Regions from separate parts of the Kribbella solani genome, predicted to be linked through region 1. Evidence: riboswitches for the same ligand, from Rfam matches in the RefSeq annotation. Region 1 holds a riboswitch; the other holds the start of a gene.
What was found. Region 1 has a riboswitch for glycine ahead of gcvP (aminomethyl-transferring glycine dehydrogenase). Riboswitches for the same ligand answer to the same signal wherever they lie in the genome.
Positions count from the first base shown of each region.

Region 1 (6,028 bases):
GGCCGGGTCCGCGCTGCTGATCGTCCAGCGGGGCCCGAACGCGGGCAGCCGGTTCCTGCTCGACGTCGACGTGGTCACCGCCGGCCGGCACCCGGACAGCGACATCTTCCTCGACGACGTGACGGTGTCCCGCCGGCACGCCGAGTTCCGCCGGGACGGGTACGGCGTGAAGGTCCGCGACGTCGGCAGCCTGAACGGCACGTACGTGAACCGGGACCGGATCGACGAGGTGCGGCTGAACAACGGCGACGAGGTCCAGATCGGCAAGTACCGGCTGGTCTACTACGCCAGTGGCCAGGCCTGAGCCCAGCACCGAAGGGCCCGCCGACGGCCGTGGCATCGGCGAGGTGCTGCAGCTGCTCCAGGCCGAGTTCGCCGATGTCACGATCTCCAAGATCCGGTTCCTGGAGGCGGAAGGGCTGGTCACGCCGGCCCGGACCGCTTCCGGGTACCGGAAGTTCAGTGCTGCCGACGTGGAGCGCCTCCGGTACGTACTGACCGCGCAACGCGACCAGTACCTGCCGCTGAAGGTGATCAAGGAACACCTCGGCGCGATCGACCGGGGGCTGCGTCCGGCCGCCGCCGGTCCGCCGGTCGCGCCGGCTTCGTTGCCGCAGACCCCTGGTCAGCCGGTCGCTGACGATTTCGGTGCCGCGAGCACCGAGTTGCGGCTGACCCGCGAGGAGCTGCGTACTGCCGCGGGCGTCTCCGCCGAGTTGCTCGGCGAGCTGGAGAGCCATGGCCTGGTGGTGGCCAGCGGCAACCATTACTCCGGCGACGCGATCGTGATCGCCCAGGTCGCCGCCGAGCTGGCCGGGTACGGCCTCGAGCCGCGGCACCTGCGCGCGTTCCGTACCGCCGCCGATCGGGAAGTCGGCCTGATCGAGCAGGTCACCGGCCCACGCCGCACCGACCAGACCGCCGAGCTGGCCGCCCTCACCGTCCGCCTCCACACCGCCCTGGTCCGCTCCCGCCTACCCCGCTGACACACGAGTGGATATCCACTGCTCTTGTGGGTTCTCCACCGGTGTACGAGTGGAGAACCCACAACGCCAGTGGATATCCGCTCGTGTGTCGGCGCGGAGTAGGGTGGTGGTGTGCGCGAAGTCGACGTGGTCGGAGTCCGGGTTGAGATGCCCTCGAGTCAGCCGATCGTGCTGTTGCGGGAGGTCGGTGGGGAGCGATACCTGCCGATCTGGATCGGCGCGGCCGAGGCGAGTGCGATCGCTTTCGCCCAGCAGGGGATGGAACCACCCCGGCCGCTGACCCATGACCTGTTCGCCGAGACGCTCCGGGTGCTCGGGCACACCCTGAGTCAGGTCCGGATCGTGAACCTGACCGACGGCGTGTTCGAGGCGATCCTGGTGTTCGACGACAAGACCGAGATCTCGGCGCGGCCGTCGGACTCGATCGCGCTCGCGCTGCGTACGGGTACGCCGGTGTTCTGCACCGAGGAGATCCTGGCCGAGGCCGGGATCCCGGTCCCGGAGAGTGAGACGGACGGCACCGACGAGGTGGTGGAGGAAGAGGAGGTCGAGCGGTTCCGGGAGTTCCTCGACCAGGTGACTCCGGAGGACTTCGACAAGAGCTGAGCCCGCCGGTTCCGCCCGCGCCGAGCGTGATCTGCCGGGCCGCGGTACAAGATCGGCCAGGTAACGATTCGTACGGCGGTCGCGACACGCTCGCGGCTCGATGCGGTTGTCGTTGACCCGGTTCGGGCGGCGGCTTACCGTGAAGAAGTCGTGGGGTGCTGTCACTCCACGCGGATGGCTCGTTCCAGTCGGTATCCAGGCGGTATCCAGGGAGGCTCAGGCGTGACACGCACCGGCGACACGGATCTGACGGCGCAGTCGACGTCCGACGCGCACGCCGAGGCCATGGCGGCTGCCGAGGCTTCCGCCGGGGTCCAGGGTCTGTTGTTCGACGACGACCTGCGGCCGATGCCGGAGGACGTCGGGTTCCGCGGCCCGACCGCGTGCGCCGCGGCCGGGATCACCTACCGGCAGCTCGACTACTGGGCGCGGACCGGTCTGGTCTCGCCCTCGGTCCGCCCGGCGACCGGCTCCGGCACGCAACGCTTGTACGGGTTCCGCGACGTGCTGTTGCTGAAAGTGATCAAGCGGCTGCTCGACGCCGGGATCTCGCTGCAGCAGATCCGGACCGCGATCGCGCACCTGAGCAAGCGCGGCTTCGACGACCTGACGCAGATCACGCTGATGAGCGACGGCGCGTCGGTGTACATGTGCAGCTCGCCGGACGAGGTGATCGACCTCTTGGCCGGTGGCCAGGGTGTGTTCGGGATCGCGCTCGGCGGTGTCTGGCGCGAGGTCGAGGGTTCGCTGTCCGAGCTGCCGACCGAGCGGGCCGACGGTCACGACGACGGCGATTCCGAGTCCCACACCGATGAACTCGCCGCGCGCCGTCGCGCCCGGATGACAGGCTGACGTAACGTTCGTTCCGTGCGCCCACTCACTGCCGACTCGCTCCGCGGTGTGTGGGCGACGTTGTTGCTGCCCCTGAACGCGGACGACTCGATCGATTGGGTGCGGTTACAGGCTCAGGCCGACGCGCTCGGCGCCGGCAGCTTGGCCGGTATCTACGCGCACGGGACGGCGGGGGAGTTCCAGACCCTGACCGAGGACGAGTTCGACCGGGTGAACGAGGTGCTGGCCGCTGTCGGCCAGCCGTTCCAGATCGGGGCCTCGCATCCGTCGGCTCAGGTGCAGCTGTCACGGGTGGAGCGGGCCGCGAAGCTCGCGCCCGGAGCAATCCAGGTGATCGCCCCCGACTGGTTACCCCTGAACCCGGCTGAGATGCTGGAGTTTCTGCGGCGGGTGAGTGCGGCGGCGGACGGCGTGCCGTTGGTGTTGTACAACCCGCCGCACGCGAAGACCGCGATCGGTCCGCGGCAACTGGGCGAGCTCGCGCAGGACGTACCGAGTCTGATCGGCTTGAAGACGGCCGGCGGTGACAAGGCCTGGTTCGACGAGGCGCTGCGGTCGGGGCTGTCGATCTTCGTGCCGGGTCATTTCCTGGCGAGCATGACGTCACTCGGCGCGCATGGCAGTTACTCGAACGTGGCAGCCCTCTCACCGAACGGCGCGGTGAAGTACGCCACCGACCTGGAGGTCGAGCGCCGGATCGGCGAGTTCTTCGCCGCCCACGTCGCGCCGCTGCAGAAGGCCGGCCTGTCCAACCCGGCGCTGGACAAGTTCCTGGCCGCGGTGGGGGACTGGGCGGACGCCGGCACCCGGGTGCGCTGGCCGATGCAGTCGGCCACTCCGGAGCAGGTCGCGGCGGCGCGGCCGGACGCCCGCAGGCTGCTGCCCGAACTGTTCCCGGATTCCTGGTAGCCTCGGGACAGCCGTACACAACACTCGGGAGAGACCCGTGTCATCGGGCGCCGAAGGGGCAATTCCTCCCCGGAACCTCTCAGGCCCACGGACCGAGTGTCACAGGCGACTCTGGAGCGCGCGCGGGTGACCGTGCCGGCGTGACAGAGGGGGAGGCGACCGGACGCATTTGCCAGCAACGGAGCCTCTAGATGAACAACTCACCGCAGCTTTCGGCGACCTTCGCCGACCGGCACATCGGGCCGCGCCCGGACGAGATCGCCCGGATGGTCGACCTCCTCGGGTACGCGGATGTGGACGCGCTGGTCGACGCCGCCGTCCCTGCCTCGATCCGCTCCGCCGAGCCGCTGCGGCTGCCGGAGCCGGCCTCCGAGGTCGACGCGCTCACCGAGCTCCGCCAGCTGGCCGCCCGCAACAACGTCGCCACCTCGATGATCGGCCAGGGCTACTACGGCACCTTCACCCCGTCCGTCATCGTCCGCCGCCTGGTCGAGAACCCGGCCTGGTACACCGCCTACACGCCGTACCAGCCGGAGATCTCCCAGGGACGGCTCGAGGCGCTGCTGAACTTCCAGACCGTGGTCTCCGACCTGACCGGCCTGCCGACCGCGAACGCGTCCCTGCTCGACGAGGGCACCGCGGCCGCCGAGGCGATGACGCTGGCGCACCGCTCGAACAAGAAGAGTAAGTCCGACCGCTTCCTGGTCGACGCCGACTGCTTCGCGCAGACGATCGCGGTGGTGCGTACGCGCGCCGAGGCCCTTGGGATCGAGGTGGTCGTCGCCGACACGACCGACGGTCTGCCGGCGGGTGACTTCTTCGGGTTCCTGGTGCAGTACCCGGGTTCGAACGGCGCCGTCCGTGACCTGAATCCGCTGATCGAGGCGGCGCACGAGGGTGGCGCGCTGGTTGCCGTCGCCTCCGATCTGCTCGCGCTGACGTTGCTGGAGGCACCGGGTGAGGCCGGCGCGGACATCGTGATCGGGTCGTCGCAGCGCTTCGGCGTACCGCTCTTCTACGGTGGTCCGCACGCCGGCTTCATGTCCGTACGCTCCGGTCTGGAGCGGTCGTTGCCCGGTCGCCTTGTCGGCGTGTCGATCGACGCCGACGGCGCCCCGGCGTACCGGCTGGCGCTGCAGACACGCGAGCAGCACATCCGGCGTGAGAAGGCGACGTCCAACATCTGTACGGCGCAGGTCCTGCTCGCCGTGGTCGCCTCGATGTACGCGGTGTACCACGGACCGGAGGGGCTGCGCGCGATCGCGGAGCGGGTGCACTCGTACGCGGGCAAGCTCGCGGCGTCGCTGCGGGCCGGCGGTGTCGAGGTCGTGCACGGCGACTTCTTCGACACGGTGCTCGCGCGCGTACCGGGCAGTGCCGCGGATGTCGTCGACGCCGCCCGGCAGAACGGGATCTGGCTGCGGCTCGTCGACGCGGACCATGTCGGCATCTCCTGTGACGAGAAGACCGACGTCGCCACGCTGACCCGGGTCTGCCAGTCGTTCGGCGTGCAGTACGACGACACGCTCGGCGCCGCCGCGATCACGGTGCCGCGGACGAGCGAGTACCTGACGCACCCGGTCTTCAACACGCACCGGTCCGAGACGTCGATGCTGCGGTACCTGCGCAAGCTGTCCGACATGGACTACGCGCTGGACCGGGGGATGATCCCGCTCGGGTCCTGCACGATGAAGCTGAACGCGACCACCGAGATGGAGCCGGTCACCTGGCCGGAGTTCGCGGATCTGCATCCGTTCGCCCCGGTGGAGGACGCGGCCGGGTACGTGAAGCTGATCGGTCAGCTGGAGCGCTGGCTGGCCGAGGTGACCGGGTACGCGAAGGTGTCGATCCAGCCGAACGCCGGTTCGCAGGGCGAGCTGGCCGGGCTGCTCGCGATCCGGGGGTACCACCACGGCCGCGACGACCTCGAGCGGAACGTCTGCCTGATCCCGGCGAGCGCGCACGGTACCAACGCGGCCTCCGCGGTGATGGCCGGGATGAAGGTGGTCGTTGTCAAGGGCAACGATGACGGCACGATCGACCTGGACGACCTGCGCGCGAAGGCGGCCGAGCACGCTGCACAACTCGCGGCGATCATGATCACGTACCCGTCGACGCACGGCGTGTACGAGGAGAGCGTCCGCGAGGTGTGCAAGATCGTCCACGACCACGGCGGCCAGGTGTACGTCGACGGGGCGAACCTGAACGCGCTGCTCGGTCTCGCGCAGCCGGGTGAGTTCGGCGGCGATGTCAGCCATCTGAACCTGCACAAGACGTTCTGCATCCCGCACGGTGGCGGTGGTCCCGGCGTCGGCCCGGTTGCCGTCGCCGCGCATCTGGCGCCGTACCTGCCGAACCACCCGCTGCTCGACCAGGCCGGGCCGGAGTCGGGCGTCGGCCCGATCAGCGCCGCGCCGTTCGGTTCCGCGGGCGTACTGGCGATCTCGTGGGCGTACATCCGGATGATGGGCGCCGAGGGCCTGACCGCCGCGACGAAGGCGGCCGTGCTGACCGCGAACTACGTGGCGAAGCGGCTCGAGGGCGCGTTCCCGGTGCTGTACACCGGCGAGAACGGCCTGGTCGCGCACGAGTGCATCCTCGACCTGCGCCCGATGACGAAGGAAACCGGCATCACCGTCGACGACGTCGCGAAGCGGCTGATCGACTACGGTTTC
Region 1 covers NZ_JACHNF010000001.1:2,341,506-2,347,533, reverse strand. The annotation lists gene HDA44_RS10525 (FHA domain-containing protein) at 1-304, shown strand, start outside; gene ftsR (transcriptional regulator FtsR) at 291-986, shown strand; gene HDA44_RS10515 (bifunctional nuclease family protein) at 1,098-1,592, shown strand; gene HDA44_RS10510 (MerR family transcriptional regulator) at 1,878-2,444, shown strand; gene HDA44_RS10505 (dihydrodipicolinate synthase family protein) at 2,460-3,353, shown strand; glycine riboswitch at 3,369-3,458, shown strand; gene gcvP (aminomethyl-transferring glycine dehydrogenase) at 3,545-6,028, shown strand, end outside.

Region 2 (6,028 bases), 3.9 Mb from region 1:
GGCTGGACGGTCGTGGTTCCCCCCGAGGCGTGGATCGGCGGCGTCGGATCGGCCCTGGCCATCGGCGCGATCGCCGGACTGCTCCCGGCGATCCGCGCGGCCCGAATGCAGCCCACCGAGGCACTGCGGACTGTATGACCCGCGTCCGATCCGATCCGGTCCCCCAAACCGGTTTGGGGCGCGGGGACGGCTAGAGGCCTAGCTTTCGGAGCAGTTTGGCGAGGAAGCCGCCGTGGTCGGGGCGGCTCGGTGGCGTGCTGGGGGTGGTTGGCGTGACCGTCGGGGTAGTGGTCGAGTCCGTCGGCTGGGCGGTCGGTCGTGGGCTGTCCGGGCCGGAGGTCGGCTGGGTCGGCGGGACGACCGGCGGGGTGGCGGTGACCACCGGGATGGTCGGTTCCTTGCTCTCCACGATCTCCGGCGTGGGCGTGGTCGCCGCGTCAGCCGGGCGGGTGCCGGGTGTGGTCGCGCCCGGCAGTTGAGTCGGTACGGCGCTGGGCAGCACACCGGGCGTCGCGACCGGGAGCATCGACGGAGCCGGTGTCGGTGTCGGCGTGTGGGGAATCCGTGGCAGGTTCTCGGTCGGCTGACCGGCCTGCAGACCGGCCACCGGACTGACCGGCTCCGGTCCACCGCCACCACCCGGGAGTGGCAGGAAGCCCGCACCGATCCGCGGCCCGCCGAGCAGCGCGACCAGAACGAGGACCAGGTAACCGAGCAAGAGGACGCCGACGCCGGCGGCAACCTGACGCAGGCGCCGCGGGTTCTGCCAGGGCGAGCGGCGGGAAGCCGTGGCAGAGATCAGATTCACAAGTCCCGCAGGTTATCGGCTGAAAGGTCGTTTGAAACAGTCCTTGGAGGAAATTCCACCTCGGTGCGAAACAATTCGGGAATAACATACCGCTTACGCGACCGTAGGAATGCGGTGCGTTAGCTGATCGCTCAGGTCAAGGCTTGCAAGCCGATCACCGACAACAGCCGCAGCTTCTCCGCCGCATCGCTGCCGGGGGCCGCGGTGTAGACGACGATCCGCAGGTCGTTCCCCGGTACCGCCAGCACATCGCAGTCGATGCTGAACTCGCCGACCTCGGGATGCCGGATCGTCTTCCGTTCGGAGCGGTGGAATCCGGTCACCGGCTGCTCCCACAAACGCGCGAACTCGGCGTACCCGCGGAGCTCCTCGATCAGTGCCCGCAGTTCCGGGTCGTGGGGATAACGCACCAGCGAGGCGCGCAGATCCGTGACCATCGCGTTCCGGAATTCGCGCTGCTGGTCCGGCGTCTGCACGATTCGGTCGCCGGGCGCGGTGAAATGCCGGTAGATGATGTTCCGCTGCCGCCCGTGCCACCGCGACGGGTCACCGGTCATCGCGGCGAACAGCGAGTTCCAGGTGATCATCGTCCAGGCGGCGTCGCACACGCACAGCGGCGCGCCTTCCAGCTGGTCCACGATCCGCTGCACGCCCGGTGGGATGTACGCCGACACGCGCCCGGGTGACGGCTCCACCTCACCGGCCAGTACGAACAGGTGGTTGCGCTCGGCATCGGACAGCCGAAGCGCACGCGCCAGCGCCGACAGCACCTGCACCGACGGCGACTCGGCCCGGCCTTGCTCGAGCCGGACGACGTAGTCCACCGACAGCCCGGCCAGCTGAGCCAGCTCCTCCCGCCGCAGCCCCGGCGCCCGCCGCCGCCCACCCACCGGCAGCCCGGCCTGCGCGGGCGTCACCCGATCCCGCCACGCATGCAACGTCCGCCCAAGCTCACCCATGACGCCCAGTATCCCGACTTCACCCGGCGACAACCTGGTACTGGCATTCCCTAGGCAACTACCTGCTCAGCGTAACTACTTGCTCAGCATTCGATGACGTTGACGGCGAGGCCGCCGCGGGAGGTTTCCTTGTACTTGATCTTCATGTCGGCACCGGTTTCGCGCATCGTCTTGATCACCTTGTCCAGCGTGACCACGTGCACGCCGTCGCCGTGCATCGCCATCCGGGCCGCGTTGATCGCCTTCACCGACGCCATCGCGTTCCGCTCGATGCACGGGATCTGGACCAGCCCGCCGACCGGGTCGCAGGTCAGGCCGAGGTTGTGTTCCATCGCGATCTCGGCCGCGTTCTCGACCTGCCGCGGCGTACCGCCGAGCACCTCGCACAGCCCGGCCGCGGCCATCGAGCAGGCCGAGCCGACTTCGCCCTGGCAGCCGACCTCGGCGCCCGAGATCGACGCGTTCTCCTTGTACAGCACGCCGATCGCGCCGGCCGCGAGCAGGAACCGGACCGCGCCGTCCTCGGTCGAGCCCGGCACGAACCGGCGGTAGTAGTGCAGTACGGCCGGGATGATGCCCGCGGCACCGTTCGTCGGCGCGGTGACGATCCGGCCGCCGGACGCGTTCTGTTCGTTCACCGCGAGCGCGAACAGGTTCACCCAGTCCATCACCTTGAGCGGGTCGACCGACCACGGGTCCTGGCTGAGCTTCTGGTGCAGGGCGTGCGCGCGCCGCGGCACCTTCAGCCCGCCGGGCAGGATGCCTTCGGTCTCGCAGCCCTCGCGGACGCAGTCCTGCATGACCTGCCAGATCCGCAGCAGGCCGTCCCGGATCTCGTCCTCGGTCCGCCAGGCCAGCTCGTTGGCGAGCATCACCTCGCTGATCGACAGCTGGGACTCCCGGCACCGGTCGAGCAGCTCGGCACCGGTGGTGAACGGGTACTTGAGCGGGGTGGTGTCCGGCACGATCCGGTCGCCGGCGGCCGCGTTCTCGTCGACGACGAAGCCGCCGCCGACCGAGTAGTAGGTACGCTCCCGCAGTACGCCGCCGGTGGCATCGCGGGCCGCGAAGATCATCCCGTTCGGGTGGTACGGAAGGGCTTTGCGCCGGTGCATCACCAGGTCGGCGTGCTCGTCGAACGCGATCTCGTGGGTACCGGCGAGGGCCAGCCGGCCGCGTTCGCGGATTGTCTCGACCCGGGCGTCGACCGAATGCGTGACCACGGTCTCCGGGTCGGCACCCTCGAGACCGAGCAGCACCGCCTTGTTGCTGCCGTGGCCGTGGCCGGTGGCTCCGAGCGAGCCGAAGAGTTGCGCGCCGACGGTCGTGGTCGCGGCCAGCAGGCCGTCATCGGCCAGACCGAGCGCGAACGTGCGGGCCGCTCGCATCGGTCCCACGGTGTGGGAGCTCGACGGGCCGATCCCGATACTGAACAGGTCGAAGACACTGATCGCCATCGTGTGGAGGTTCCTTCCGGTCGCCGTTGACCGTTTGGTGTCCTCCCCGCTCTGTCAGACGGAGTTGCCTTCCAGAGGTGCCTCGCCCGTGCGGTGAAGGTGCCTGAGAGATTCTTGGGGAGAGTTGCTCCTACGGCGCCTGGGCCGGACCCAGGACTCTCCCGCACGGGTTCATGCGGCTGTTGAGTTGACTTCCGCTGTGGACGGTACGGCCGCGCCACGCCCGGCGTCAATCCGGCCCGTCTTCACCGCCCAGATCTCGAAGAACCAGGTGAACAGCGGGGGAACACTGGCGGCCAGCGCGGCCAGGGTGACCGGCCACGACCAGCGCAGCGGGCCGCGTACGGCCAGCACGGTCGCGACGTACACGACGAAGATGCCGCCGTGGATCGGGCCGAAGATCTTCACCCCGAGCTCGTTGTCGGACAGGACGTACTTGAACAGCATGCCGATCAGCAACCCGGTCCACGAGATCGCCTCGGCGATCGCCACCGTCCGGAACCACCTGGCGTATTTGGTACTCATCACCGCCGACCCTAACAACACCCGCAAGGGCTCCCTGGGGTGACGGCCCGGGGTCGGGCGGGGGTCCTGCCCGATGCCGGGAGCAAGCGATTGCCGAAGGATCGGCGGCATGACTTTCTCCCGACCTGCCCTGGCCGGCGCGACTCTGGCCGGCGCGACCCTGACCGGCGTGGCCCTGCTCGGCGTCCTCGCCGCGGGCCTGACCACGCTGCCGTCGATGGCCGCGGACACGGTCGCGGCCGCCGGGCCGCAGGTGCGCTGGACCGACTGCAAGCCCGAGGGCAAGGACAAACCCGAGGACGTCAAGGGTTCCCAGTGCGCGACGCTCCGGCTGCCGGTCGACTGGCGTGACCCGGCCGGACCTTCGTTCGACCTCGCGATCGCCCGCCGAACCGCCAAGGTCCCCCGCGAGCGCGTCGGCGTACTGGTCTTCGGTCCGGGCGGTCCTGGCGACTCCGGCGTCGATCGGATCAAGACCGGGATCAGCCGCTTCAGTACCGACCTGCAGGACCGTTTCGACATCGTCAGCTTCGACCCGCGTGGAGTGGCCCGTAGCAATCCGGTGCGCTGCTCGGCCGACCTACTGGCCAAGCAGCCGTCTCCGATCATCAAGAGCGCGGCCGAGTTCAGTGCGACGATCAGCTACAACCGTCAGCTCGCCACGGACTGCCGTGCGAACACCGGTCCGCTGTACGACCACATCGACACCTGGCAGACCGTCCGCGACCTCGACGCGATCCGCCGGGTACTCGGTGAAGCCAAGATCACGTTCCACGGCAGCTCGTACGGCACGGTGCTTGGCGGGCAGTACGCCGAGACCTACCCGCATCGGGTACGGGCGATGGTGCTGGAGAGCGTGAGCGACCACAGCACGTCCTCGACGCGCGCGTTCCTGGACGACCAGGCGGCCGCGGCGCAGGACTCGTTCGACGAGTTCGTGAAGTGGTGCGACGCTACGACGACCTGTGCGCTGCATGGCCGTGACGCCCACGCTGTGTGGGCAGACCAGCTTGCCAAGTCAGCTGATCCGTTCAGGCTGAGCTTTGCCGCGTTCAAGTTGCTCTACGGACCGCAGTGGTCCAAGCTCGCGGACACTCTTGCGGGTAGTACTGCCACCACGACCGCGGCGCCGACCGGACTCGCTTCGTACCCGCTTGCTGTGTTCTGTCAGGACTGGAACCTGCCAGTGCGTGACTACCGTGAGTACGCCGCGCACCTGCAGCGGATCGCCCGCAACAACCAGGACGTCAAGTACCCGGGCCAGCTGATGGCTGCGTCGATCTGTCTGGGTGCACCAAAGGCCAACAACCCACAGCACGTACTGAAGGTGCGCGACCTGAAGACGCCGGTACTACTGGCGAACGCGATCCACGATCCCGCGACCGGGTATGACTGGGCGCGCAGCGTCGCACGCCAGCTCGGCCGGAGCGGCGTACTGCTCACATACGAGGGCTGGGGCCACGGCAGCTACTCGAAGGGCGCCTGCATGCAGAGCACGGTCGACCGGTACCTGATCGCACTGGACGTGCCGGAGCGGGGCACGAGCTGCCCCGCCGTGGCACCAGTGGGCTGAGCTACTTCCTTGCCAACTGCGAACGGGTCCACTGCTCCAGGCCGTCAGTGGTGATCGGCAGGTCCTCGGTCAGGATCTCCAGCCGGTCGGAGTGCACGACGACGTTGTCCTCGATCCGGATCCCGATGCCGCGCAGCTCCGGCGGGACGGTCTCGTCGTTCGGGTGGAAGTACAGGCCCGGCTCGACCGCGAGCGCCATTCCGGCCTCGATCGTGCCGGCGAAGTACGCCTCCGGCCGGGACGCGTCGCAGTCGTGGACGTCGAGGCCGATGTAGTGGCCCGTCCCGCAGACGATGTACCGCCGGTGCTGCTGGCCGTCGGGACCGAGCAGCTCGTCGAGCGACACGTCGAGCAGACCCCAGTCCCGCAGCCCTTCGGCCAGCACGCGCAGCGCTTCGTACTGGAAGGCCCGGTACGGAGCGCCGACCTGGACGGCGTCGAGTGAGGCGAGCTGCGCCTTGTGCACCAGGTCGTGTACCTGCCGCTGCGCCGCCGTGTACTCGCCGGTGGCCGGGAAGGTCCGGGTGACATCCGCGGTGTACAGCGTCCGGGTCTCGACACCGGCGTCCAGCAGAATCACGTCGCCCTCGTTCACCGGGCCGTCGTTGCGTACCCAGTGCAGCACCGGCGCGTGGTTGCCTGCAGCAACGATTGACGCGTACCCGACACCGTTGCCGGCGGTCCGGGCGCGGCGGTCGAACGTACC
Region 2 covers NZ_JACHNF010000001.1:6,277,613-6,283,640, reverse strand. The annotation lists gene HDA44_RS29070 (ABC transporter permease) at 1-138, shown strand, start outside; gene HDA44_RS29065 (hypothetical protein) at 191-808, opposite strand; gene HDA44_RS29060 (helix-turn-helix transcriptional regulator) at 940-1,767, opposite strand; gene HDA44_RS29055 (L-serine ammonia-lyase) at 1,851-3,224, opposite strand; glycine riboswitch at 3,306-3,398, opposite strand; gene HDA44_RS29050 (DUF3817 domain-containing protein) at 3,396-3,749, opposite strand; gene HDA44_RS29045 (alpha/beta hydrolase) at 3,859-5,322, shown strand; gene HDA44_RS29040 (aminopeptidase P family protein) at 5,324-6,028, opposite strand, start outside.
Region 2: it holds a riboswitch for glycine, as region 1 does, so the genes downstream of both, HDA44_RS29055 (L-serine ammonia-lyase) here and gcvP (aminomethyl-transferring glycine dehydrogenase) in region 1, are expected to answer to the same signal.